3 regions of the Streptomyces sp. NPDC000410 genome follow, and region 1 is predicted to be linked to each of the others. Evidence: riboswitches for the same ligand, from Rfam matches in the RefSeq annotation. Region 1 holds a riboswitch; each other region holds the start of a gene.
The links. A riboswitch is a leader RNA that binds a small molecule or an ion and turns the genes downstream of it on or off. The one in region 1 is predicted to bind cyclic di-AMP.
Positions count from the first base shown of each region.

Region 2: it holds a riboswitch for cyclic di-AMP, as region 1 does, so the genes downstream of both, ABT342_RS05400 (M23 family metallopeptidase) here and ABT342_RS07190 (M23 family metallopeptidase) in region 1, are expected to answer to the same signal.
Region 3: it holds a riboswitch for cyclic di-AMP, as region 1 does, so the genes downstream of both, ABT342_RS17115 (M23 family metallopeptidase) here and ABT342_RS07190 (M23 family metallopeptidase) in region 1, are expected to answer to the same signal.

Region 1 is NZ_JBEPDM010000004.1:52,436-55,700, reverse strand. Features, by position in the region: gene ABT342_RS07200 (DUF6126 family protein) at 4-126, shown strand; gene ABT342_RS07195 (tyrosine-protein phosphatase) at 148-963, opposite strand; cyclic di-AMP (ydaO/yuaA leader) riboswitch at 1,598-1,760, shown strand; gene ABT342_RS07190 (M23 family metallopeptidase) at 1,763-2,596, shown strand; gene ABT342_RS07185 (SGNH/GDSL hydrolase family protein) at 2,707-3,265, shown strand, end outside.
Region 2 is NZ_JBEPDM010000003.1:16,888-20,152, forward strand. Features, by position in the region: gene ABT342_RS05395 (PrsW family intramembrane metalloprotease) at 1-647, shown strand, start outside; gene ABT342_RS05400 (M23 family metallopeptidase) at 760-1,839, opposite strand; cyclic di-AMP (ydaO/yuaA leader) riboswitch at 1,851-1,987, opposite strand; gene ABT342_RS05405 (PP2C family protein-serine/threonine phosphatase) at 2,263-3,265, opposite strand, start outside.
Region 3 is NZ_JBEPDM010000014.1:34,410-37,674, reverse strand. Features, by position in the region: gene ABT342_RS17125 (M16 family metallopeptidase) at 1-80, shown strand, start outside; gene ABT342_RS17120 (M16 family metallopeptidase) at 98-1,480, shown strand; cyclic di-AMP (ydaO/yuaA leader) riboswitch at 1,691-1,855, shown strand; gene ABT342_RS17115 (M23 family metallopeptidase) at 1,869-2,642, shown strand; gene ABT342_RS17110 (GntR family transcriptional regulator) at 2,862-3,265, shown strand, end outside.

The DNA.
Region 1 (3,265 bases):
CTGATGAACCAGGACCAGGAGCAGAAGTTTCCGGTCGGACTGATCGTCCGGCTCTTCGCCTATCTGGTGGCGGGCCACCTGTTCGCGGCGTTCCTCTATCTGCTGTTCAAGGTCGGGGCCGGCTGACCCGGTGTTTCGCCCGGTGGCTCAGAGCGCCCCGTCCAGGAGGCGCTCGCGCAGCCGCTCACGCGTCTGCGGCGTGATGCCCAGGCCGTCGGACAGGTAGCGCTCGGTGCCGCCCCAGGTCTCGTCGATGGTGTCGAACGCGGCGGCGAGGTACTCGGCGCGGGCGTCGAACAGCGGGCTCAGCAGCTCCATCACCTCCGGGGACATCCCGGCGGGCGCGTTCTCGCCGCGGCGCACCTTGTAGCGGCGGTGCGGGTCGTTCGACTTGAGGTAGTCGGCCTCGATGGCGTCGCGCTCGACGCCCACGGCGAGCAGCGAGACGGCTATGGACAGACCCGCCCGGTCCTTGCCGGCCGCGCAGTGCATCAGGGCCGGGACGCTGTCCTCCGCCAGGGCGTGCAGCACCCGGCTGTGCTCGGCGGTGCGCTCCTTGATGATGACCCGGTAGGACTCGATCATCCGGTTGGCCGCCTTGCCGTCGCCGAGGATGGACCGCAGCTGGTCCAGATCGCCGTCGCGGACCATCTTCCAGAACTCGGCGCCGTCGGCCGGGTCGGTGAGCGGGATGTTCACGTTGCGCACTCCGGGCAGCTCGACGTCCAGGCCGTCCAGCTTCTGGTCCGCGGAGTTGCGGAAATCGAAGATCGTGTGGAGCCCGAGCGAGGAGAGGAACGCGGCATCCGCGTCGGTCGCGTGCGCCAGGTGGCCGCTGCGGAAGAGCCGTCCGTACTGAACGCGCAGCCCGTCCACGGTCGGCAGTCCGCCCACGTCCCTGAAGTTGCGCACGCCCGACAGCTCGGGTTCGGTCGACGGGACCTCGGGCAGCTGCTGCGTCACGGGGGCTCCTGAGTGTCTGCGGTCGGCACGGCTCGCCGACGTAGGCGCGCTGTCGACGATACGACATTGGTTCCTCAGGCAATCATCTTGGTTGTGCGTTCGGTCGACCGTGCAAGGGAGTTGCCTCCAGGGCGGCTTGGGATCGAAGGTGTTCGGTTCTGCGTGAATTTGGTGGGTTGTGGTGATCGACACGGAGGGTGGCGGTCGCGCCTGGCTGCTGTGCGGGCGCGCAAGCGGTTACGCATGACCCGGTCGAGAGCGGTCCCCGGTTCGTCCGCCACGCTGCGCGGCGATCTTGGCGCCGTGGCGCTCCAGCAGTGCCGGATATAGGGGCATTGCTGGCCTACTGAGGCTTATGCCCGTATTAGGTCATCTGGGGCAACAAGCCCCGGTTGCGGGGGAGATGACGTCCATGCCGTGAGCGGGATCATATTGGTGACGTTCCGTCGCCGCGCGCCGCCGTCAAATTCCCCGCTCCTCAAGGGAGTCGAAGACCGTAATCCACGCAGGGTGACCGGGAAATCCCCGCGGATATCACGCGGGCGAATCAGCGGCCCAAGCGGTGGCTTGTTCGTGCCGACCGGGCTCGCTTACGGTCACCGCAATCCGGTCGGAACGCCTAATCCTGCCGTCGTCCGGAATATCGCATCTATCCACGTGTGGCAGGAGCGGGGGACCCAGTGAAACCGCCGGTCCGTCAATGCGGAGCGGCTCGGGGTGAAGTCGCGCACCTACGCGGCCGGGCAGCTCCAGCCCGAACCCGACAGCTCACTTCGCAGGCGCCGGAGAGGAATTCGCCATGCCCGCAATGGGTAAGCACCGCCGTTCGAGGAAGAACCCGATCACGCGCGGACTCGTCGCCGCGGGCACGGGTGGCGCCGTCATCGCGCTCCCGCTCATCGGTGCCACCGGCGCGCACGCGGCGGAGAAGTCCGCGCCTGCCGTCGCCCCGGAGCGGACTGTCTCCGTCGCCCAGCAGGTCGAGGCTCCCAAGGCTCCCCGGACCTACACGGTGGCGCCCGGCGACACCCTGGCGAAGATCGCCAAGGAGCAGAAGGTCAGCGGCGGCTGGAAGAAGCTGTACGCGGACAACCGCTCCGTCGTGGGTGCGAACCCCTCCGTGATCCGTCCGGGTATCCAGCTGGCCATCGGCGCGAACGCGAAGCCCAAGGCCGCCCCCGCTGCCGCCCCCGCCGGGAAGGCCGCCCCCGCCGCGAAGACCCGCGTCGCCCCCTTCTTCGCCCCGGTCCCCTCCGCCGTCACCACCGCGTACAAGACCGCCGGAGCCATGTGGTCCAGCGGCTACCACACCGGCGCCGACTTCGCGGCCGCCACCGGGACCTCCGTGAAGGCCGTCGGCGCGGGCACCGTCGTCTCGGCCGGCTGGAGCGGTTCGTACGGCAACGAGGTCGTCATCCAGCACGCCGACGGCACCTACTCGCAGTACGCCCACCTCTCCCAGCTGTCCGTCTCGTCCGGCCAGAGCGTGCGCGGCGGGGAGCAGATCGGCCTGTCCGGCTCCACCGGCAACTCCTCCGGTCCGCACCTGCACTTCGAGGTCCGTACCACTCCGCGCTACGGCTCCGACATCGACCCGCTGGCGTACCTGCGCCAGCACGGCGTCTCGATCTGACGTGTCGTATTCCCGTTTCCCGGAAAGCTGACCAGGTGGTCTATATCACCCCGCGTCAACCCATCCCTACGGTGGCGTAAGTCACTTCGTGAGGTGAAGGATGTCTCGACGTGGCAGACGATTCGAGATCAAGAAAAAACAGTGCATTCGGGTCGTACGCGGCGATCGGTGACAGCTTCACCGAGGGCGTCGGGGATCCCGGACCCGAGGGACAGTTCGTGGGCTGGGCGGACCGCCTCGCCGTCCTGCTCGACGACCGCGTACCGGAACACACCTTCCGCTACGCCAACTTGGCGGTACGAGGCAGGCTGCTGGACCAGATCGTCGAGGAGCAGGTCCCGCGCGCCAAGGAACTCGCCCCCGACCTGGTGACGTTCTGCGCGGGCGGCAACGACATCATCCGCCCCGGCACCGACCCCGACGACGTCGCCGCGCGCTTCGAGCGCGCGGTCGCCGACCTCACCGGCGCGGTCGGCACCGTCATGGTGACCACCGGCTTCGACACCCGCGGCGTGCCCGTACTGCGTCATCTGCGGGGCAAGATCGCCACGTACACCGCGCACGTCCGGGCCATCGCCGACCGCTACGACTGCCCCGTCCTCGACCTGTGGTCGCTCAAGTCCGTCCAGGACAGGCGCGCCTGGGACGACGACCGGCTGCACCTGTCAC
Region 2 (3,265 bases), on a different contig from region 1:
TCCGGATCGTGATGTCGCCGTTCGCGCATCCGCTCTTCACGGTGATGACCGGTATCGGCTTCGGCATCGCGGCGTTCACCGCCCGGCGGCGCAGGTTCCGCAGGACCGTGCTGCCGCTGCTCGGCCTCCTGGTCGCGATGGGCATGCACGCCCTGTGGAACGGGTCGGCGGTGTTCAGCCCCTGGGGCTTCCTCGCGGTGTACGGGCTGTTCATGCTGCCCGCGGTCGGCCTGCTGACGTGGCTCGCCATATGGTCCCGCCAGCGCGAGCTGCGCACGATCTCGTCCCAGCTGCCCGCGTACGCCGCGGCCGGCTGGCTCTCCGCCGCCGAGCCGCTCGCCCTCTCCTCGATGCGCGCGCGCACGGTCGCCCGTGACATGGCGGGGCACCGGCACGGTCCGGCGGCGGCCCGCGCCGTGTCCGAGTACGAGGCGTTCGCGACGTCCCTCGCGTTCCTGCGTCACCGGGCCCACCGCGGGGCGGCGGGGCCGGACTTCGTCGCGCGCGAGCAGGAGCTGCTGCACCACCTCTGGCAGCGCAAGCACATAGCGGGCCCGGCACTGACGTACGCGGCGCGGGCGACGGGGCGGGTGTGGGTGCCCCCGCCGTACCGGGACTACGACGGCTACAACCCGTACCGCGGCTAGCCACACACGCCACACACGTGAGGGACCGTACGGGAGACAACAGAACGGCAGCTCTGGCGGTCGCCGGGTGGCGGTGCCAGAGCTGCCGTACGGGCCTTCGTGAGATCCGGCCCTAGACCGTGAGGCCCTTGCCGCGCAGCCACGCCATCGGGTCGATGCCGTCGCCGCCCGCCGTGTGCACCTCCAGGTGCAGGTGCGGGCCCGTGACGTTGCCGGTGGCGCCGACGCGGCCGATGGTCTCGCCGGTGCCGACCTTCTGCCCGGCGCCGACGGTCATCGACGACAGGTGGCAGTACCAGACCTCGGTGCCGTCCTCGAGCTCCAGCACGATGCGGTAGCCGTACGACCCCGACCAACCGGCCGACTTGATGGTGCCGCCGTGCACGGCCTTCGCCGGCGTACCCGTGGGCGCGGCGAGGTCGAGGCCGGTGTGGTAGCCGGAGGACCACATCGAGCCGGCCTGGCCGTACGTGGAAGTGATCGTGTACGAGGACGTCGGCAGGGAGTAGCTCGCGGCGAGCTTGGCGAGCCGCTCGGCCTCCGCCTTGCGCGCCGCCTCCTCGGCAGCCGCCTTCGCCGCCGCCTCCGCCTTCCGCTTCTCCTCGGCGGCCTTGGCCTCGGCCGCGGTCTGCTGCTTCTTGGCCTCCGCCGCGGCCTGTTCCGCTGCCGCCTGCTCCGCGGCCGCCTTGGCCTCGGCGTCGACCTTGGCCTGCTGCTGCTCGGCCTGCTGGAGGATCCGGGCGCGCAGGGCCTCGCCCGCGTCGGCGGTGGCGTCGGCGCCGCTGTCCGCCGAGGAGTCGATGGAAAGCGTGGTGAGGGGAGCCTCGTTCCCGCTCTGCGCGTCGGCCTCGTCCTCGTCCGAGTCGGAGATAAGGGAGCCCACACCCGGCAGCGACTTGGCGTCCGGGAGGTTGTCCGTGATGGTGTCGGGAAGGGATATGGAGACCGGCGGCTTGTCCTGCGCGGTGGCCATACCGCCCGCGCCGACGGCCGCGATGACGCCGACACCGAGGACGGTGGAGCTACGGGCCAGTCCATTGCGCTGCTTGACGACGCGGTGCCTGCCGCGGACCGGACGGACGGACTCCTCCGTCGGGTTCCATTCCTCCCCCGCGGCGGTGGGGGCCCACTGGCCGGTGGGGACCCACTCGGTGGTGGGGGGATCCTGGAGGGCAGGCTCGTTTGACGCCACGGGGGCGTGCTCCTTTCCTTCCTTCTCGCCTACCGGGTTAGCTGACGGGTTCGGAGCAGGAAGGTCTCCTACGAGCACCACGAAGGCGCCCGATTCACCCCAATTGGTGGTTCCCCGGTTCCCTTGCGGGATTCGGCGCGTGCGCACGGTGCCGTCTCTTGCGACGGCTGGGACGACCGCGCTGCGTTATCGAACGTTAATAGACACCCGGTCGTGATTCCAAGCCGTTCCAGCTGATCATTAACACCCTCGCCATGGACTTACCAGGGCACAAGCGGGCGGAATCGGGCGAGTTGACCGCCCCTCAACCGGAATCCCGTCACCACCATCTTCTGACAGTTCGTCAAATGTTATGCGGAGGGGCGCCCTTCGGCTACGTTCCGTAGCGCACTCGTGTCTACGGAGCACGCCCACGGGACACGTCTACGGAACCACCGGTACCGTTTTGCGCCGCTCCGGCTGCCGCTCCCCCGGCCGGCTGACCGCCAGCAGCGCCATGTCGTCCGTCGACTCGCCGCCCGTGTGCCGCCGTACGTCGTCGACGAGCGCGTCCAGCAGTTCCTCCGGGCCGGGGAAGATCCGGCCCCCGAGGCGTTCGCGCGGATCGTAGAAGACGCCATGCGCGTCCCGCGCCTCGGAGAGTCCGTCCGTGTAGAGGAGGAGGGTCGCGCCCGGCGGGTACGCGCTCTCGTCCGCCCGGTCCGGCCAGGAGGCCAGATCGCCCATGCCGAGCGGCAGCGCGGGCCGGACCGGCTCCAGCAGCTCCAGTGCGCCGTCCGCGTGCAGGAGCAGCGGCGGGGGGTGCCCCCGGTTGACCACCCGGACCCGGCCGTCGCCGCGCGGGATCTCGGCGAGCACGGCGGTGGTGAAGCCCTCGAACGCGTCGAGCCCGGAGCGCCGCGTCCCCTCCCGCGCGAGCGCGCGCTCCAGCCGCTGGGCCACCCCCTCCAGCGTGGACTCCTGCTCGGCGGCCTCCCGGAACGCCCCCAGCACGACGGCCACCGCCTCGACCGCGTCCAGCCCCTTCCCCCGTACGTCCCCGACCACCAGCCGGACCCCGAACGGGGTGTCCTGCACGGCGAACAGGTCCCCGCCGATGAACGCGTCCGCCTGCGCCGCCTCGTACCGCGCGGCGATCTGCAGCCCGCCGATCCGGTCGGCGGGCGAGGGCAGTACGGCACGCTGCGCGGCCTCCGCGATGACGCGCGCGGACGCCAGGCGCTCGCCGCTGCGGCGCACGACACGGTTGATGAAGAGGGCGAGAACGGACACCGTGACGACGGTCAGGAATTCGGTCGTCGCCGGAACCTGGGTCATCGTGCCGTTGTGGATGTGCAGTCCGAGCACGGCGGCCACGGTGGCCACGGCGGTCACCAGCGTGCCGCGATAGGAGAAGAACGGGGCCGCGATCAGCGGCGCGGCGGCG
Region 3 (3,265 bases), on a different contig from region 1:
CCGACAACAGGGCGGTGCTGGTGTACGAGCCGCTCGCGGCCACCGAGGACAACGACGACGAAGAGGGAGCGGTCCAGTGACCGACGCTGCCGTGACCATGGACTTCCACCCGCAGCCGCAGCCGGGCGAGGCCAAGCCGTGGGCCTTCCCCGCCCCCGACCGCGGCGCGCTCGGCAACGGACTGACGGTCCTGCGCTGCCACCGCCCCGGCCAGCAGGTCGTGGCGGTCGAGATCTTCCTCGACGCCCCGCTGGACGCCGAGCCCGAGGGCCTGGACGGCGTCGCCACGATCATGGCGCGGGCGCTCTCCGAGGGCACGGACAAGCACACGGCGGAGGAGTTCGCCGCGGAGCTGGAGCGGTGCGGCGCCACGCTCGACGCGCACGCCGACCACCCCGGCGTCCGGGTCTCGCTGGAGGTCCCCGTCTCCCGGCTGCCCAAGGCCCTCGGCCTGGTCGCCGAGGCGCTGCGCGCGCCGCTGTTCGCCGACAGCGAGGTCGAGCGTCTCGTACAGAACCGGCTGGACGAGATCCCGCACGAGACCGCGAACCCGGCCCGCCGGGCGGCCAAGGAGCTCTCCCGGCAGCTGTTCCCGGCCACCTCCCGGATGTCGCGCCCCCGTCAGGGCACCGAGGAGACGGTGGAGCGCATCGACTCGGCAGCCGTACGCGCCTTCTACGAGGCGCACGTCCGCCCCTCGATGGCCACCGCCGTCATCGTCGGCGACCTCACCGGCGTCGACCTCGACGCGGTGCTCGCCGACACGCTCGGCGCCTGGACCGGCGACAAGGCGGAGAGCCGTCCGATGCCGCCGATCACCGCCGACGACACGGGCCGCGTCATCATCGTGGACCGCCCCGGAGCCGTCCAGACCCAGCTGCTGATCGGCCGGATCGGCGCGGACCGCCACGACCGGGTCTGGTCGGCCCAGGTCCTCGGCACCTACTGCCTGGGCGGCACCCTCACCTCCCGCCTGGACCGCGTCCTGCGCGAGGAGAAGGGCTACACGTACGGCGTGCGCTCCTTCGGGCAGGTGCTGCGCTCCACGGCCCCGACCGCCCCGGGCGGGGCCACGGGCGCCGCGATGCTCGCCATCAGCGGCTCCGTGGACACGCCGAACACGGGACCGGCGCTGGACGACCTCTTCAAGGTGCTGCGCACGCTCGCCGCGGAGGGGCTGACCGACGCCGAGCGCGATGTCGCCGTGCAGAATCTGGTGGGTGTGGCCCCGCTGAAGTACGAGACGGCGGCGTCCGTGGCGGGCACGCTGGCCGACCAGGTCGAGCAGGGCCTTCCGGACGACTACCAGGCCCAGCTGTACGCGCGCCTGGCGGAGACCGGCACGGTCGAGGCGACGGCCGCGGCAGTCAACGCCTTCCCGGTGGACCGGCTCGTCACGGTCCTCGTCGGGGACGCACACGAGATCGAGGACCCGATCCGGGAGCTCGGCATCGGTGAAGTGACCGTTGTCACGGGCTGATTGAGCCGAGAGGGCCCGAAGAGGGCCGAGAGGGACCCCGGCCGGCAGGCATGCCACCGGGGTCCTTTTTATGTCCGCTTCGAGGGGGGATGTAGGTGTCTGCCCTGTGGCATGCACTACAAATCGGCGTGTCTGTTTGGTGATTGAATGATCTCCCGCTTAGCGTCTTCTGCGCTGCCCGTCAGTTGCACCAGCCGCACCCGCGGCATCGGGCAGCCATCGCCGAGTCCCCGTCCGGCGCGAGCCTGGGGAGCCGGGGACCCACATGTCCCCTGGGGTGAATCGGACGCCTTCGCACCCGGTGCGGAGGGGCCCGTAGGAGACCTTCCTGCTCCGAACCCGTCAGCTAACCCGGTAGGCGAGAAGGAAGGAAAGGATCAGCCACTACATGGCGTTCACCCGTGCCACCGGGAAGCATCGTGGTCCGAGCCGGCTGTCGCGCAGGAGCGCGGGCGTGGCCGGAGTCGCGACCCTCGCCACCACCGGAGTCATCGGAACCCTCGCCTCCCCGGCGGTCGCCGCCGAAGCGGAAAGCCTCTCCCTCGAAGACACCGGCCTGACCCAGGCCATCGTCGCTCCCGACTACCTCGCCGAGCAGATCGACGCCCAGGCCGAGGCCCAGCAGCTGGAGGCCGACCTCGCCGCCGCCCAGGCGAAGGCCGAGGCCGAGGCGAAGCGCAAGGCGGAGGCCCGCGCCGAGGCGGCCCGCGAGGCCGAGGAGCGCGCCGCCCGCGAGGCCGAGCGCAAGCGCCTGATGTCGTACACCCTCCCGGTCGCCGGCTCGTACGTCAGCACCAGCTACCAGGCGGGCAGCTCGCTCTGGTCCTCCGGCAGCCACACCGGCGTCGACTTCCATGCCGCCTCCGGCACTTCGGTCGTGGCCGTCGGCTCCGGCAAGGTCGTGGAGGCCGGCTGGGGCGGCGCGTACGGCAACAACATCGTCATCAAGATGAACGACGGTACGTACACCCAGTACGGCCACCTGGCGTCGATCGACGTCTCGGTCGGCCAGACCGTCACCCCCGGCCAGCAGATAGGCCGCGCCGGATCGACCGGCAACTCGACCGGTCCGCACCTCCACTTCGAGGCCCGTACGGGCGAGGACTACGGCTCCGACATCGACCCGGTCGCGTATCTGCGCGCGCACGGCGTGAACGTCTGAGACCTTCAGTGTCTGAGATCTTCGGCGTCTGAGATCTTCAGCGAAGGCCCCGGCTCGGGATGAACCGAGCCGGGGCCTTCGTCGTCTTCCGGCCAAAAGATATCCATGGATTCCCGTTCGCCGTCGGAAATTCCGTCCCCTTGCAATAGAGTCACCGGACAGGCAGGGCGATCGGGCAGAGATCCACGGGTTTCGCGAGGATTAAAGCGGAGGTTCGGTATGCGCATTCCAGCGCGCTCGGTATGCGCGGCGATCCGCGACGACATCATCACCGGTGTCTTCGAGCGCGGCAGCCGGCTCACCGAGGAGCAGCTGGCGCGCCGCTACGGCGTATCCCGCGTACCGGTGCGCGAAGCGCTGCGCACCCTGGAGTCGGAGGGCTTCGTGGTCACCCGCAGGCACGCCGGAGCCTGCGTCGCCGAGCCCACCGAGCAGGAGGCCGCCGATCTGCTGGAGATCAGGATGCTGCTGGAGCCGCTGGGTGCGGCGCGCGCGGCCCAGCGGCGCACGGAGGCGCACCTCAAGGTGCTGCGCGGCCTGGTCAGACTGGGCCAGGAGCGGGCGCGGCGGGGTCAGGGCGAGGACCTGCGCTCGCTCGGCGCCTGGTTCCACGAGACCCTCGC